3 regions of the Rhodococcus olei genome follow, and region 1 is predicted to be linked to each of the others. Evidence: riboswitches for the same ligand, from Rfam matches in the RefSeq annotation. Region 1 holds a riboswitch; each other region holds the start of a gene.
The links. A riboswitch is a leader RNA that binds a small molecule or an ion and turns the genes downstream of it on or off. The one in region 1 is predicted to bind S-adenosylmethionine.
Positions count from the first base shown of each region.

Region 2: linked by a shared signal. The riboswitch ahead of ABD951_RS27505 (aminotransferase class V-fold PLP-dependent enzyme) and the one ahead of ABD951_RS23755 (hypothetical protein) in region 1 are both predicted to bind S-adenosylmethionine.
Region 3: linked by a shared signal. The riboswitch ahead of ABD951_RS10770 (bifunctional o-acetylhomoserine/o-acetylserine sulfhydrylase) and the one ahead of ABD951_RS23755 (hypothetical protein) in region 1 are both predicted to bind S-adenosylmethionine.

Region 1 is NZ_BAABFB010000070.1:62,149-67,752, reverse strand. Features, by position in the region: gene ABD951_RS23770 (flavin-containing monooxygenase) at 1-895, shown strand, start outside; gene coaA (type I pantothenate kinase) at 867-1,799, opposite strand; gene ABD951_RS23760 (DUF885 domain-containing protein) at 1,891-3,120, shown strand; SAM riboswitch class IV at 3,150-3,259, shown strand; gene ABD951_RS23755 (hypothetical protein) at 3,299-3,661, shown strand; gene ABD951_RS23750 (nuclear transport factor 2 family protein) at 3,647-4,105, opposite strand; gene glyA (serine hydroxymethyltransferase) at 4,302-5,604, shown strand, end outside.
Region 2 is NZ_BAABFB010000075.1:603,991-609,594, forward strand. Features, by position in the region: gene ABD951_RS27495 (YbaK/EbsC family protein) at 1-181, shown strand, start outside; gene ABD951_RS27500 (hypothetical protein) at 230-832, opposite strand; gene ABD951_RS28765 (putative leader peptide) at 882-974, opposite strand; gene ABD951_RS27505 (aminotransferase class V-fold PLP-dependent enzyme) at 985-2,259, opposite strand; SAM riboswitch class IV at 2,310-2,426, opposite strand; gene ABD951_RS27510 (acyl-CoA thioesterase) at 2,726-3,586, opposite strand; gene ABD951_RS27515 (L,D-transpeptidase) at 4,027-5,262, shown strand; gene ABD951_RS27520 (SDR family oxidoreductase) at 5,327-5,604, shown strand, end outside.
Region 3 is NZ_BAABFB010000030.1:260,895-266,498, reverse strand. Features, by position in the region: gene ABD951_RS10775 (nSTAND1 domain-containing NTPase) at 1-726, opposite strand, end outside; SAM riboswitch class IV at 946-1,059, shown strand; gene ABD951_RS10770 (bifunctional o-acetylhomoserine/o-acetylserine sulfhydrylase) at 1,194-2,498, shown strand; gene metX (homoserine O-acetyltransferase MetX) at 2,495-3,655, shown strand; partial or broken gene ABD951_RS10760 (homoserine O-acetyltransferase MetX) at 4,089-4,393, shown strand; gene ABD951_RS10755 (DUF3017 domain-containing protein) at 4,416-4,721, opposite strand; gene ABD951_RS10750 (bifunctional methylenetetrahydrofolate dehydrogenase/methenyltetrahydrofolate cyclohydrolase) at 4,727-5,587, opposite strand.

The DNA of each region.
Region 1 (5,604 bases):
GATGCCGGAGTACCCCGGATCGTTCGACGGCACCGTCCTGCACAGCCACGACTACCGCAACCAGTACGAGCCGGTCGCCATGCGCGGCAAGAACGTCGTCGTCGTCGGCATGGGGAACTCCGCGCTCGACATCGCGTCCGAGCTCTCGCACCGTTCCGTCGCCCGGCACGTGTGGGTGTCCGCGCGCCGCGGTGTGTGGGTGCTCAGCAAGTACCGGGAGGGCAAGCCGGCCGACAAGATGATGATGCCGCCGTGGATGCCCCGCAAGCTCGGGCTGGCCATCGCCCGCAAGAAGATCCGGAAGTCGCTCGGGCGGATGGAGGACTACGGCCTGCCCGCCCCCGACCACGAGCCGCTCGGCGCGCACCCGTCGGTGAGCATCGACTTCCTGGCCAAGGCCGGTTCCGGCGACCTGACCTGCGTGCCGGCGATCGAATCGCTCGACGGCGATCACCTCCGCCTCGTCGACGGTCGCCGGATCCCCGCCGACGTCATCGTCTGCGCCACCGGGTACAAGATGAGCTTCCCGTTCTTCGACGATCCGCAGCTGCAACCCGATGCGCAGCACCGGTTCCCGCTGTTCAAGCGGATCGTCCGACCCGGGGACGACAACCTCTTCTTCATGGGACTGGCACAGGCGTCCCCGACGATCGTCAACCTCGCCGAACAGCAGAGCAAGCTCGTCGCCGGAATCCTCGCCGGCACATACGCATTGCCGGAACCCGACGAGATGCGGCGGATCATCGCCGCCGACGATGCGGCCAGCCTCGCGCAGTACTACCAGACGCCGCGGCACACCATCCAGGTGGACTTCGCGCGGTACGTTCGCGACCTGAACCGGGAGATGGAGGCGGGCCGCAAGCGGGTCACAGCTTCCGCAGTCGCAGCCGGTTGATGGAGTGATCGGCGTCCTTGCGCAGCACCAGCGTCGCGCGGGGCCGCGTCGGCAGGATGTTCTCCACCAGGTTCGGCCGGTTGATCGAGTTCCAGATGTCCTCGGCCGCGATCGTCGCGTGCTCGTCGGACAGGTTCGCGTAGTGGTGGAAGTGCGCGGCCGGATCTGCGAACGCCGTCTTGCGCAGCGTCAGGAACCGCTTGATGTACCAGCGTTCGATGTCCTCGATCCGGGCGTCCACGTAGATCGAGAAGTCGAACAGGTCCGACACCATCAACCGGGGACCGGTCTGCAGGACGTTCAGGCCCTCGATGATCAGGATGTCGGGCTGGCGGATCAGGTGGTACTGGCCCGGCACGATGTCGTACGAGCGGTGTGAATACACGGGCGCCGCAACCTCTTCCGCGCCCGACTTGACCTCGGTCACGAAGCGGAGCAGCTTGCGGCGGTCGTAGCTCTCGGGGAAGCCCTTGCGATGCATGATGCCGCGCCGGGTCAGTTCCGCCGTCGGGTACAGGAACCCGTCGGTGGTCACCAGGTCGACCCGGGGGTGATGGTCCCATCGGGCCAGCAGCGCCTGCAGGACGCGGGCCGTCGTGGACTTGCCCACCGCGACCGACCCGGCCACACCGATCACGAACGGCACCTGGCGGTCCGGGTGCTTGTCGCCGAGGAACGTCGCCGTCGCGGCGAACAACCGCTGCCGGGCGGCGACCTGCAGGTGGATCAGACGTGAGAGCGGCAGGTACACCTCCGCGACCTCGTCCAGGTCGATCTGCTCACCGAGGCCGCGCATGCCCTGCAGCTCTTCCTCGGTCAGCACGAGCGGTGTCGACTTGCGCAGTGTCCGCCACTGCTTCCGGTCGAATTCGACGTATGGGCTGGTCTCGCTCACCCTCGCCATGCGCGCGTCCCGGACTCGATCTGCATAGGGGAATTGTGCGCGCCCCCACGCCCGGGCGCTGCGGCGGGTCCGGGCACTAGTGTTCACCGGTATGGACGCTGCCACCTTCGTACGCGAGTATCTGCTGCTCGGGCTCGGTTTCGATCGCGTCGAGGAGGGATTCGTCGACGCGTTCACCGGCGACCCGGACCTGCGTCGTCAGGTGGCGGACGCCCCGGCGCCGCAGCCCCGGGACCTGGCTCGCCGGGCCGCCCGGCTGCGGGCCGAACTGCCGAACGTCGACCTGCCTGCCGCGCGAGCCGAATTCCTGGGCGTGCACCTGCGGGCGTTGGAGTGTTCGGCGCGCAAATTCGCCGGCGAGGAGATCGGATTCGTCGACGAGGTCCACGCGTACTTCGACGTCCGCATCGAACCCGGCAGCGTCGACGACTACCGGGACGCGCACCGCGCCATGGACGAGGTGCTCGCCGGCGACGGAAGCCGCCCGCTGGCCGAGCGGCTGCAGGCGCACCGGGCGGCCGACGAGATCCCGCCGGAGCGGCTCGCGGAGTGCGTCGAGGCGTTCTCGTCGGCCCTGCGCGACCTGGTGCGGGCCCGCTACCCGCTGCCCGAGACCGAGCGCGTCGAATACGAGGTCGTCGGCGACAAGCCGTGGTCGGGCTTCAACTACTACCTCGGCGACTACCGGTCGAAGGTCGCGATCAACTCGGACCTCAAGCAGCACATGGCGAATCTGCCACATCTGATCGCGCACGAGGCGTACCCGGGACACCACACCGAGCACTGCCGCAAGGAAGCCGGCCTGGTCGACGCCGGCCAGATCGAGCACACCCTCTTCCTGGTCAACACCCCGCAGTGCCTGATGGCGGAGGGGCTCGCGGACCTTGCGCTGGGTGCGATCGTCGGGCACGGGAGCGGAGCCGGCGGAGCGACCCGAGGGCAGGGCTGGGGGAAGTGGGCGCAGGAGATCTACGCCGACCTCGGGCTGCGGTTCGACGGCGAGCGGGCGGAGGCGCTGTCGAACGCGTCCGCGAAGCTGCTCGGGGTGCGGCAGGACGCGGCACTGCTGCTGCACGACCGGGGGCGCTCGCACGACGAGGTCGCGGAATTCCTGCAGACCTGGACGCTCGCCTCCCCGGAGCGGGCGCGGCAGTCGCTGCGGTTCCTGTCGTCGTCGCTGTGGCGGGCGTACACCTCGACCTACGTGGAGGGCTACCGGCTGCTCGGATCCTGGCTCGACCGCGCCGGCGACGCGGACGAGCGCTCGGAGCTGTTCCGGCGGCTGCTCGACGAACCGCTGATCCCGTCCGCATTGCGCTGACCCGGGTTTCGTCGACTACACTGGGGCCGCTTCACGAGTGCCGTCGCCAAGCCCCGACTGGACGGCCGCCAACCCCACGCTCGCGGGTGGCTCGGGTGACGAAGCGGCTGGCCCCAACCGGTGTCGGCACGAGCGCCCCCGGGGTTCCCGGGCGGCCCGAGGAACTCGGGAGATTCACATGGCCCACCCGTCCCACGACATTCCGGCTGCCGACGACCGGTGCACCCGCTACGGGCCGGGACACCAGGTGCACTTCGTCCACGCCCGCCGGAGCGGGGAGGACGACGACTCCGTCGACGTCCTCGCCGTGGTGCAGTCCGACGGCCTGATCCGACTGGAGTGGCCCGACGAGGTGGTGGTGCGCTGGCACCACGACACGCGCCGGTTGGCGGCGGCGCTGCGGCGCACCGGGGGTTTCGCCCGGTGGCGGCCGCGGTGGCACGCGCTCGCGGTGCCGTCCGGGCCCGGCCGCAGTCACCTGTTCAACCTCGCCGACCCTGCCGATGCCGCCGCCTGCGGCGTGGGGTCAGTCGCGCGGTGACCAGCCCGCCGGGCCGGGTCCGAGTGCGGCGAAGGAGCCGACATGTCCGCGGTTGTGTTTGACGCGCCGGGCCAGCCGCCAGGCGTCGCCGTGGCGCACCCAGGTGTCGTGGTAGTCGCCGAGGGTCCGGAACGTGAGGTCGGCGCGGTCGCCACTCCCGACGTGCAGGTCGCTGACGTAGGCGCGGCTGGTGGCGGTGTCCCCGTCGACGTCCACGAGGACGTTGCCGAGCAGGTGCTGCGTCGGGCCGCACTCGTCGAGGAACGCCCGGATCGTCGTGACCAACTCGGCGCGGTCCCGCAGCTCCCCGGTGCCGAGGTCCGCGGTCGCGTCCGCGAGGACGAGGTCGTCGAGGGCGGCCCAGTCGCGGTCGTCCATCGCGCGCGCGATCCGCGTCAGCGCGCGGGTGATCTCGCGTTCGGCGAGCAGGTCGTCGAGTGTCATCGCTGGCTCCCTGGGGTCGGTGTGGAAGGGGTGGGTGGGAACAGCGAACCCGAGCGCGGCGGCCGGGTGGTACCGCGATCCCGCCGATCGGGACGCGGATGCGGGCCGCGTACGCGGATCCGCCGGTGGGGTGCGGGTGACCTGGCCTTAGAATGAGGGCTGCCCCTGCCCGGCCTTCCGCTTGGAGATCCCTCTGATGACCGCTGTGCCCCGCACCGACGTGAACAACGCTTCGCTCGCCGAACTCGACCCCGAGGTCGCCGCGGCGATGAACGGCGAGCTGGCCCGTCAGCGCGACACCCTGGAGATGATCGCCTCCGAGAACTTCGTGCCGCGGGCCGTCCTCCAGGCCCAGGGCAGCGTGCTGACCAACAAGTACGCCGAGGGCTACCCGGGCCGCCGCTACTACGGCGGGTGCGAGCACGTCGACGTCGTCGAGAACCTCGCCCGCGAGCGGGCCAAGGCGGTCTTCGGCGCCGAGTTCGCGAACGTGCAGCCGCACGCCGGTGCGCAGGCCAACGCCGCGGTGCTGATGGCACTGATGAGCCCGGGCGAGAAGCTGCTCGGCATGGACCTCGCGCACGGCGGGCACCTCACGCACGGCATGAAGCTGAACTTCTCCGGCAAGCTGTACCAGGTCGCGTCGTACGGCGTCCGCGAGGACACCCACGTCGTCGACATGGACAAGGTCCGCGAGATCGCGCTCGCCGAGCGCCCCCAGGTCCTGATCGCCGGCTGGTCCGCGTACCCGCGGCACCTCGACTTCGCCGCGTTCCGGTCGATCGCCGACGAGATCGACGCGAAGCTGTGGGTCGACATGGCGCACTTCGCCGGCCTGGTCGCCGCCGGACTGCACCCCTCGCCGGTGCCGCACGCCGACGTCGTCTCCACCACCGTCCACAAGACCCTCGGCGGCCCCCGCTCCGGCATGATCCTGGCCAAGCAGGAGTGGGCGAAGAAGCTCAACTCCGCGGTGTTCCCGGGACAGCAGGGCGGACCGCTGATGCACGCGATCGCCGCGAAGGCCGTCGCGATGAAGATCGCAGGCACCGAGGAGTTCAAGAACCGGCAGGAGCGCACCCTCGCCGGCGCGAAGATCCTCGCCGATCGCCTGTCCGGCTCCGACGTCGCGGGCAACGGCATCTCCGTGCTCACCGGCGGCACCGACGTGCACCTGGTGCTCGTGGACCTGCGCAACTCCGAGCTCGACGGGCAGCAGGGCGAGGACCTGCTGCACGAGATCGGCATCACGGTCAACCGCAACGCCGTCCCGTTCGACCCGCGCCCGCCGATGAACCCGTCCGGCCTGCGCATCGGCACCCCCGCCCTGGCCACCCGCGGGTTCGGTGACGCCGAGTTCGCGGAGGTCTCCGACATCATCGCCACCGCACTGGCCCAGGGGCACGGTGCCGACGTCCCGGCCCTGCGCGCCCGGGTGTCCAAGCTGGCCCTCGACTTCCCGCTCTACGACGGTCTCGAGGACTGGGGTCTGCTCTCCA
Region 2 (5,604 bases), on a different contig from region 1:
CCAGCCCCTCGGCGGGGTCGCGCCGGTCGGACATCCGACGAACCTGTCGACGTTCGTCGACACCGCGCTGGAGGCGTACCCCGAGCTGTGGGCGGCGGCGGGCCACCCGAACACGGTGTTCCGGACGACGTTCCGCGAGCTGGTGCGGATCACGGCCGGTCTCGAGATCGACGTCGAGTGACCCGGCCGGGCGACGGGGCACCCACCGGAGGTGCCCCGCCCCCGGATGTCAGGAGGCGAGCAGTGCGACCGACAGCCCGAACCGTCCGAGGACCTCGCCGAGCACCGCGGACGGCCGGGTCACGCCGGCGTCGTGCAGCACGGGGAGCACGTCGTCGACGACCCGGTCGAGCACCTTCGGCAGGACCAGCGGCAACAGGGTGGCCCCGTCCGCGACCCCGGCCGCGCGGATGTCGGCGAGCAACCCGGCCAGCCCCGCCGCGGTTCCCGTGTACGAGATCGACTCCGGGACACGGGGTTCGGCAAGGCCGGTATCGAGCCGCGCCAGCTCGAGCCGGGCCGCGCGGTGATCGTCGGCGAGCAGCACCTCGACGTCGAGCAGAACGGAGATCGTGTCGGGGTCGCGCCCGTCCCGCGCGGCGCGGGCGCGGGCGGCATCACGCGCGCGCCGCGCCTGACCGAGATCGGTGGCGCGGGTCCGGACCACCGAGCCCGGGGCGTCGAGGTCGAGCGCGGGGCCGGTGAGCTGGACCCAGTAGTCGCTGAGCCCGGGCGGGACGCGGAAATCGGTGTGCGACGCGGCGGCCGGGTGGTGGCCGGCGCCGGAGAGTTCGACGGCCACGTGCAGCGGCCGGGTGCTGATCTGGGACATGACTGTACCTCGGATGTGGTGCGGGTGAACGGGTCTGGTGTGACGTAGGTCAGACCGGACACGCACACGACGCGGTGCGGCAGAGGTCGACGTGCCGACGGGACCAGTGCCCGCCTGCCGCCGCTGCCGTCGCCGAAGTCATGGCATCGATGCTAGCGCGGGTCGCCCGCCGCACGCCCGCGAACGAACTCGGCGACCGCGGCGATCAGCCGGTCGACGTCGGCGCCGCTGCTGCCGAGGCCGAGGCTGGCCCGCACCGCACCCTCGACGTGCCCGAGCCGCGACAGCAGCGGGTGCGCGCAGAACCGGCCGTCACGGACGCCGATCCCGTACCCGTCCGACAGGAACGTCGCGACCTCGCGCGGTTCGGCTCCCGCGACCGTGAAGGTCACGATGCCGACGGAGTCCGGGGAGTCCGGCCAGATGCGCAGCACCTGGACGCCGTCGACGGCGCCGAGGCCCGCGGTGAGCCGGTCGCACAGTTCCCGCTCGTGCTGCTGCGCGGCGACCGCGTCGAACCCGGCGAGCGCCTCGCATGCGGCGGCGATCGCGACGGCACCGAGCACGTTCGGGGTGCCCGCCTCGTGCCGCTGCGGGGCGGCGGCCCACTGCACGGAGTCGATCTCGACGTTCTTGGTGGCGCCGCCGCCGGCGAGGTAGGGCTCGGCGGCGTCGAGCCAGTCGGCGCGACCGACGAGCGCACCCGCACCGAACGGGGCGTACAGCTTGTGACCGGAGAACGCGAGGTAGTCGACGCCGAGTTCGGCGATGTCGACGCGACGGTGCGGCAGCAGCTGGGCGGCGTCGACGAGGATCCGGGCGCCGCACTCGTGCGCGATCCGGGCCAGGCGGGCGATCGGCAGCACCTCGCCGGTGACGTTCGACGCCCCGGTGACGGCGAGCAGTGCGGCCGGACGCGTGCAGAGTTCCGCGACGATCCGCTGGATCGTCTCCTCGACGGTCCCGGCAGACTCGACGACCCGGGCGCCGTTTCGCTTCCACGACAACAGGTTCGCGTGATGCTCGATGTCCAGGACGACGGTCTCGCCGGGCACGCACGACGCGAGCAGGTTCAGCGCGTCGGTGGTGTTGCGGGTGAAGACCACGACGTCGTCGGCGCGGGCACCGACGAAGTCCGCGACCACGTCGCGGGCACCCTCGTACCGTTCGGTGCACACCTGGGAGGCGTAGCCGGCGCCGCGGTGCACGCTGGCGTAGAACGGCAGCAGCGACTGGACCCGCTCCGCGACCGCGGACAGGGCAGGCGCGCTGGCGGCGTAGTCGAAGTTCGCGTAGGTGACGGTCGTTCCGTCGCGCAGCGGCGCGCGCAGGTCGGAACCACACACTGGAGCGAAAGGACCTGTGCTGGAACAGCTCTCAGCGCGGACGTCGACGGAGGCGAGGGTGGTGTCGAGTACAGCGGTCATGGCGTCATCCCTTACGTCAAGGGACCCGTGCGTGAGGAGGTGGTGCATCGAGTCCGCGCTTGCCGTGCCCGGAGTTGGAATCACGGCCAGGTCGTCACCCGGGGCACCCCACCGCGGCGGAGGGTTGCCGGCCAGCAAGCCGGGGCTACACGCTGGCACTCATAACCTGCAGCGAGAATGGCAGACCGGTCGCCGCGATGTCAAACCCACCGGCTCCGCGAGTCCCCGAGCAGGGACCACCCCCTCCCCCGGGTCTCACCGAGACTCTCGCCGGAGCCGCGGCAACCTTGATCTGAATCCGCTGTGCAGCAACATTCTTCACAGATCCGCACCGCTCCGGGAAGATCGCGGCCGGGTCGGCTCCGACGGTCCGCGAACGCGACCGGCCGCTTCTCGAGGAAGGCCGTCACGCCCTCGTGCGCGTCGCTGCCCGCTCCCGGCGCGGCCGTCCCGCGCGACTCGGCGATCAGCCCGCGGCGGCGGGGTCCGGTGCCGCCCCGCGACGTTCGCGCAGCACAACTTCCTGGGTGGTCGTCGCGATCAGCTCGCCCTGCCGACTCCACATCTCGCCGGTGCTCAGTCCTCGCCCGTCACCGGACGCGCGGCTGCTCTGGGTGTAGAGCAGCCACTGGTCGGCACGGCACGGACGGTGGAACCAGATCGCGTGGTCGAGCGAGGTGGTGAACATCGTCGACGGGTCCCGCGCCGCCGCGGGTGAATGAGCGACGGCCGCGGTCCGCGCCAGGGCCATGTCCGACAGGAAGGTGAGGGCGCACGCGTGCGCGCCGGGATCGGCGCCCAGCTGCCCGGCGGCCCGGACCCAGAGGGAGCGCCGGGACTCGCCGGGCACGCCGGACCCGGAGCCGGTGTGAACGGGCCGGAACACGACGCCCCGGCCGACCGCGGAGCGCTCGCCGACGTTCGTCCAGGTCCGATCGGGTCCGGCACCGCGCTCGGCGAGCAGATCGGGCGGGGGCGTGTCCGGCATCGGTGCGTGCCGGGGCGGGCCGTACTCCGGCACCTTGAACGATGCCGTCATCGTGAAGACGGCGTCCGACTGCTGCCAGGCGGTGACCTCGCGCAGGTCGTAGGATTTTCCGTCCCGGAGCCGCCGCACGACGTACCGGACCTCGGCCTCCGGACGGCCCGGGCTCAGGAAGTAGCCGTGCAGCGAGTGCACCGCCCGGCCCTCCCGGACGGTGCGCTGGGCGGCGGCCAGCGCCTGCGCGGCCAGGTGACCACCGTAGGCCCGACCGGGCGAGCCCTCCGCGCACCGGCCCCGGAACTCGTCCGGGCCGACCGTGTCGATGTGCAGTAGTTCGTGCATGTCGTTCCTCACGTGTCGACCAGAGGGTTCGGGATGACCGCCCTGATCACCTCGCCCGGCACTGCCGCGGAACCCGCAGACGTGGCCTCGGACCGTCCGCGACCGCGACCGCCGCGGCGATCGCCACGGACGGCGGGCCATTCGAGCAGGAACTCGTCTGCCACGAAACCGCGTCCGGTCGGCGAAGTCCAATATCGAATGCCGAACAGGGTGATCGGAATTCGCGATCAATGGACCGGCACGCCGGCCCGCCCGGGTGCGATACGCGCGACGCGCGTATCGCACCCGGGCGCGGTCGTGCGCCCGCCCCACCGACCGTCCCGAGGCCGGATGCACCGGGCTGCGGGCCGGTGGCCGAAACATCTGGGCCGGGTGCGCCGATATCCTGGTGGTATCCGACGTGCGGGGCATCGTGTCCGCTCGTATTTCGAGGAGGCATGATGATTGCGCGCCTGCGGCGCTCCCTGGTCGTGAGCTGCGTCCTGGCGACGATGCTGGCGGTGGGAGGGTGCACGATCTCGTCGGGCGGTCGGACCGACGGCAGTGCGGGCCCCGTGTCGACCACCCGGACGTCCGCGGCGGCGATCGGCTTCACCCCGGCCGACACGACGGCGCCGGTGAACCCGCTGAGCCCGATCCGCGTCGACGTCACGCAGGGAACACTGACGTCGGTCACGCTGACCAATCCCGACGGCAAGGTCGTCACCGGCATCACCACGCCCGACCGGACGTCGTGGAAGCCCGGCGAGCCCCTCGGCTACGGCAAGACCTACCACCTGGTCGCGGAGGCGGTCGACGCGCAGGGTCTGACGACGACGAAGGACACCACCTTCACCACCCTCGCGCCGAACAACCAGACCCGGGTGTACCTGAACACCACCGGCGGGCAGTCGATCTCCGACGGCGGAACGTACGGCGTCGGGCTCGTCGTCGTGGCGCACTTCGACGAGGAGATCGGCGACCGCGCCGCCGCCGAGAAGGCGATGACGGTCACCACCACTCCCCCGGTGCAGGGGTCCTGGTACTGGCTCGACGACCAGAACGCGCACTGGCGGCCGCAGCAGTACTACGCGCCCGGCACGACGGTGTCGGTCGACGCGAAGATCTACGGCACCCAACTGGGCAAGGGCCTGTACGGCCAGCAGGACGAGAAGGTCTCGTTCCGGATCGGCGACTCGCACGTCTCGATCGCCGACGACAACACCAAGATGGTCACCGTCTACGAGAACGGCCGGGTGGTGCGGGAGATGCCCACGTCGATGGGCCGTGGAGGCACCGAGACGATCGGCAACACCACGCTCTCGTTCTGGACGCAGCCGGGCACCTACACGGTGATGGACAAGTCGAACCCGGTGATCATGGACTCCTCGACCTACGGTCTGCCGATCAACTCGCGGCTCGGCTACAAGGAGTCGATCAACTGGGCCACCCGGATCAGCACCGACGGCATCTACCTGCACGAGCTCGCGTCGACGGTGTGGGCGCAGGGCAACACGAACGTCTCCCACGGCTGCCTGAATCTGAGCCCGTCGAACGCCCAGTGGTTCTTCAACTTCGCGCAGCCCGGCGACGTCGTCGAGGTCCGCAACACCGGCGGCGCGCCGCTCGAGGTGTGGCAGAACGGCGACTGGGGCGTGCCGTGGAACACGTGGCTGGCGGGCAGCGCGCTGCGGTAGAGCGGTTCGGCATGCGGGTAGCGTGGCGGGCGATGTCGCGAACTCCTGCGGGAAGGGAACGCTCATGGCACGCGTGGTCGTCATCGGTGGGCACGGCAAGGTGGCCCTGCACCTGGAGCGGATCCTGAGCGGACGCGGCGACGACGTGACCGCACTGATCCGGACTCCCGACCATGCCGCGGACGTCGAGGCCGCCGGTGCGCACGCGGTCGTCGCGGACGTCGAGTCCCTGTCCGCCGACCGGATCGCCGACGTGCTGCGCGGGCACGACGCGGTCGTGTGGTCCGCCGGCGCCGGCGGCGGCAACCCGGCCCGCACCTACGCCGTGGACCGCGACGCCGC
Region 3 (5,604 bases), on a different contig from region 1:
GTCGAGCGGCAGGAAGTGCCGGTCGTCCCGAGCGAGTCGGGGCAGCAGACCGGCGCGCAGGAACGAGGACTTCCCCGCCCCGGACGGTCCGAGGATCACGAAGAGTTTCTCGGCGCCCGGGGCACACATGCCGCGGAGCGCTCCGAGACTCCGGACGAGTTGCGCGTCCCGACCGAAATACACGGCCGCGTCGCCCGCGTCGAGCGGCTCCCACCCGCGATAGGGCGCCCGGTCCGGATCGCCCGGCGGCGGCCACGGGAAGCCCTCCGCGCCGACCCCGGACCGCCGCAGCCCGTCGTAGAGCCGCTCCAGCCCCTCGGTGAGGAACACCACCGGAGCCTCGTCCCCGGAGACCACGATCTCGGTGGTCGGCCCGTCACCGAACAGATCGCAGCGCTGCCACTCCGCGGTGATCTCGCGGCCGACACTCGGCTCCAGACGCGCCGGGAAGATCGGCTTGTTCAGGTTCTCGGCGGTGCGGTACTCCGCCTGGCATTCGCGGGAGCCGTCCCAGTTCCGGGACAGCAGGCAGATCACCGCCTCGCAGCGCGCGTTGGCCCGCTGGAGGGCCTCCTTCCAGCGAACGCCGACCGGGATTCCGGTGTGGCGGTCGAGGTCCAGGAAGATCTCGTCCGCGAGGCCGGGATCCCGCTCGGTCAACCACAGTCCGAGCGCGATCGCCTGGCGGTTGTCCCGGCTGGAGTGACTGAGGAATATGCGCGACATTGGGATCATCACCACTCGACGCCTCGTTGAAGGCCCGCTCTGCGTCCACAGTGCTGTCCCGACGTCGCCGCGTCACGAGTAGTCGACTACCCGGAAATCCGTGCCGGCCCGTCGACGCGGCGAGCTCCCGGTCCGGTCGAGGCACCGATCGCCGAGATTCTGCCCGCGTGAGCCAACCCGCTGCGGACGATGTGACCGGTACCGCTAAGATCGCGGGCAGGTCATGAGTGCCAGCGCCAAGCCCCGGCTCGCTGGTCGGCAACCCTCCATCCGCGGTGGGGTGCCCCGGGTGATGACCTGGTTCTCCGGGAAATCGGAGGACAAGCGCGGGTCCGCTGGGACGGACCCACCGACCGGGCCACGACCCAACGGAGGTTTCACCATGTGTTGTTGTCGCAGATAGGCCTCAGCCGTCCAGGGCGCCGTCGCGCCCGCATCTCCCACATCCTCTGGAGTAGAGACAACCCATGAGCGAGAGCATCGCCGACCCGTCGGCCAACTGGAGCTTCGAGACCAAGCAGATCCATGCCGGACAGACCTCGGACGCCACCACCAAGGCCCGGGCCCTGCCGATCTACCAGACCACCTCGTACACGTTCGACAACACCGACCACGCGGCCGCGCTGTTCGGGCTGGCCGAACCGGGCAACATCTACACCCGGATCATGAACCCGACGCAGGACGCGGTCGAGCAGCGGATCGCCGCGCTCGAGGGCGGCGTCGCGGCGCTGCTGCTCTCCTCGGGCCAGGCCGCGTCGACGTTCGCGCTGCTCAACGTCGCCGGCTCCGGAGACCACGTGGTGTCCAGCCCGAGCCTGTACGGCGGCACGTACAACCTCTTCCACTACACGCTCGCCAAGCTCGGCGTCGAGGTCACCTTCGTCGAGGATCCCGACGATCTCGAGCAGTGGCGCGCCGCGATCCGCCCCAACACCGTCGCGTTCTACGGCGAGTCGATCGCGAACCCGCGCAACGACGTCCTCGACATCCCGGGCATCTCCGCGGTCGGCCACGCGGCAGGCATCCCGCTGATCGTCGACAACACCGTCGCCACCCCGTACCTGCTGCGGCCGCTCGAGCACGGCGCCGACATCGTGGTGCACTCGGCGACGAAGTACCTCGGCGGCCACGGCACCGCGATCGCCGGCGTCATCGTCGACGGCGGCACCTTCGACTGGTCGCAGGGCCGGCACCCCGGTTTCACCACCCCGGACCCCAGCTACCACGGTGCGGTGTTCGCGGACCTGGGCGCACCGGCGTACGCGCTCAAGGCCCGGGTGCAGCTGCTGCGCGACCTCGGGTCGGCGGTGTCCCCGTTCAACGCGTTCCTGATCAGCCAGGGCATCGAGACGCTGAGCCTGCGGATCGAGCGGCACGTGCAGAACGCGCAGCGGGTCGCGGAGTTCCTCGAGGGCCGCGACGAGGTCGTCTCGGTCGCGTACGCGGGGCTGCCCAGCTCGCCCTGGTACGAGCGGGCGCAGAAGCTGGCCCCGAACGGGGCCGGCGCGATCGTCGCGTTCGAACTCGCGGGCGGCGCCGAAGCGGGCAAGAAGTTCGTCGACGGCCTCACCCTGCACAGCCATGTCGCTAACATCGGCGACGTGCGCTCGCTCGTGATCCACCCGGCCTCGACCACCCACGCGCAGCTCTCCGCCGAGGAGCAGCTGGCGTCCGGTGTCACTCCCGGCCTGGTTCGCCTGGCCGTCGGCATCGAGGGAATCGACGACATCCTCGCCGACCTCGAGACCGGATTCGCGGCGGCGAAGTCTTGACAGTCGGTTCCGTCTCCGGCGCCCGTCCGGCCGGTCCCCTCGCGGGGTTCCCGTCGCCGGACGGGCGGCTGGCGCACGTCTCGGTCGGCACCCTGACCCTCGAGAGCGGCGCGGTGCTGCCCGACGTCACCCTCGCGGTGCAGGTGTGGGGCGAGCCGAACGCGGCCCGGGACAACGTGGTGCTGGTCGAACACGCGCTGACCGGCGACTCCCACGTGACCGGGCCCGCCGACGCCGACCACCCCTCACCCGGGTGGTGGGACGGCATGGTCGGTCCCGGCGCGCCGATCGACACCGACGAGTGGTGCGTTCTCGCCGCCAACGTGCTCGGCGGCTGCCGCGGCACCACCGGCCCGGCCTCACCCGCGCCGGACGGTGCGCCCTGGGGGTCGCGCTTCCCGTACATCTCGATCCGGGACCAGGTGGCCGCCGAGGTCGCGCTCGCGGATCGTCTCGGCATCGATCGGTTCGCTGCCGTGGTCGGCGGTTCGATGGGCGGGATGCGTGCCCTCGAGTGGATCGTCGGCCACCCGGACCGGATCACCTCCGCACTGGTCCTGGCCGTCGGGGCGCGTGCCACGGCGGACCAGATCGGCACGCAGACCACCCAGATGGCGGCCATCACCACCGACCCGGACTGGCAGGGCGGCGACTACCACGACACCGGGCGGGCCCCGGAGGCAGGTCTGGGCATCGCCCGGCGGATCGCGCACCTGACCTACCGCACGGAGGGCGAGCTCGACTCCCGGTTCGGCAACGCGCCGCAGGACGGCGAGGACCCGCGGGACGGCGGCCGGTACGCGGTGCAGAGCTACCTCGAACACCAGGCGGCGAAGCTGGTCGCCCGCTTCGACCCCGGCACCTACGTCCTGCTGACCGAGGCCATGAACCGGCACGACGTGGGTCGCGGCCGCGGCGGCATCGAGGCGGCGCTGGCGTCGTGCACCGTCCCGACGATCGTCGGTGGCGTCGACTCGGACCGGCTCTACCCGCTGTGGCAGCAGCGGGAGATCGCCACCCACCTCGCCGGCTGCGAGGGCCTGCGGGTGGCGAACTCGAAGGACGGCCACGACGGGTTCCTCACCGAAGCCGCCTGGGTGACCGAGCTCCTCGGGGAGACGATGGCAATGGCCCGCGACGGGCGCCTCTCGTCCTGACGGTCTCCGCTCGCCGGTAACCGCAGTTTCGCCAATGCGTCCATCGCGACGGCGCCCGCTCGCTGGCATCGGCGCCGTGCGCCCGCCTGCGATGGACCCCATGTCGACGCCCCCTGCACCGCTGACCGGTGGGCCACAGCTGGTCGGGCTGCCCTCCGCCACGTCGCCCGGACGGCACGGCGGCGCGGCGGCGGTCTCGCACCCGGCGGACATCGGGCCGATCGGCGCCTTCCCACCGGCCGACGGGACCCTGACCCGGGTCGACATCGGAACACTGCGCCTCGAATGCGGCGGCGACCTCCCGGACGTCACGCTGGCGGTCCAGTGCGGGGGCGAGCCGAGCGCGGCCCGGGACAACATCGTGCTGATCGAGCACGCGTTGACCGGGGATTCCCACGTTGTCGGCCCCGCCGACGCGGAGCATCCCAACCCCGCCGGAACCTACGTGGTTCTCACCGACTCCATCAATAGGCACGACGTGGGACGTGGTCGCGGCGGCGTGGCCGCCGGGCATTGGCGTCCACGCCGGTTCCGGTGATCGTCGGCGGCGTGGACTCCGATCGGCTCTTCCCGCTGCGGCAGCTCGAGGAGCTGGCGACACTGCTGCCCGGGTGCGACGGCCTGCGGACAGTGCACTCCGCGGCCGGGCACGACGGATTCCTCACCGAAGCCGAGTGGGTGACCGGCCTCCTCGGCGAGACGCTGGAGCTTGCCCGCGCACGTCGCCGCGCCGCCTGACAGTCCTCCGGGTCGCGCGCGCCTACCCCGTTCCCAGCGGGTCGATGGACACGGCGAGCCACACGATCGTGCCGCCGACCAGGGTCAGCGCGGTGACGTCGAAGGCCTGACCGCGGACGGCCAGCAACCCGACCTCCTCGGGCCGCAGGCACAGCCGGAACCCGGCGGCGAGCAGCGTCGCGATGCCGAACACGAAGGCACCACGACGCCACCGGTCCGCGAGGACGAATCCGATGCCGACGAGGACGACGGCCGACACCACGAGCAGTGGCAGGTTGCGACGGGCGAACCCGAGCCACCGCCTCGCGGCGCCGGCTGAGGCGGGCACCCCGGTCAGGCCGACTCTGCCGCGAGCTGCTCGGCGCGCTCGACGACGTTGCTGAGCAGGAACGCGCGCGTCAGCGGTCCGACACCACCCGGGTTCGGCGAGATGTATCCGGCGACCTCGCGGACGTTGTCGGCGACGTCGCCGCGCAGGCCGTCCGGGGTGCGGCTGACCCCGACGTCGAGGACCGCGGCGCCCGGCTTGACCATGTCCGCGGTGATGAGGCCGGCGACACCGGCGGCGGCGACGACGATGTCGGCGCGCCGCACCTCGGCGGCCAGGTCCTTGGTGCCGGTGTGGCAGAGCGTGACGGTCGCGTTCTCGCTGCGGCGGGTCAGCAGCAGACCGATCGGGCGGCCGATCGTGACACCGCGGCCGACGACCGTGACACGAGCGCCGTCGATCGGCACGTCGTAGCGGCGCAGCAGGTGCACCACGCCGCGCGGTGTGCACGGCAGCGTCGCCTCCTTGCCGAGGACGAGGCGGCCCAGGTTGACCGGGTGCAGGCCGTCGGCGTCCTTGTCCGGATCGATGCGCTCGAGCGCGGCGTTCTCGTCGAGGTGCTTGGGCAGCGGCAGCTGCACGATGTAGCCGGTGCACTCCGGGTTGGCGTTGAGCTCGTCGATGACGGCCTCGAGCTCGGCCTGGGTGATGTCGGCGGGCAGGTCGCGGCGCAGGGAGTTGATCCCGACCTTCGCGCAGTCCGCGTGCTTGCCCCGCACATAGGACGCGGATCCGGGGTCGTCGCCGACCAGAACGGTGCCCAGTCCGGGGGTGATGCCCTTCGCCTCGAGCGCGTCGACCCGGGCCTTCAGGTCGATGAAGATCTCGTCGCGGGTTGCCTTGCCATCCAGGATCGTCGCAGTCACGGCGCCCATTGTTTCAG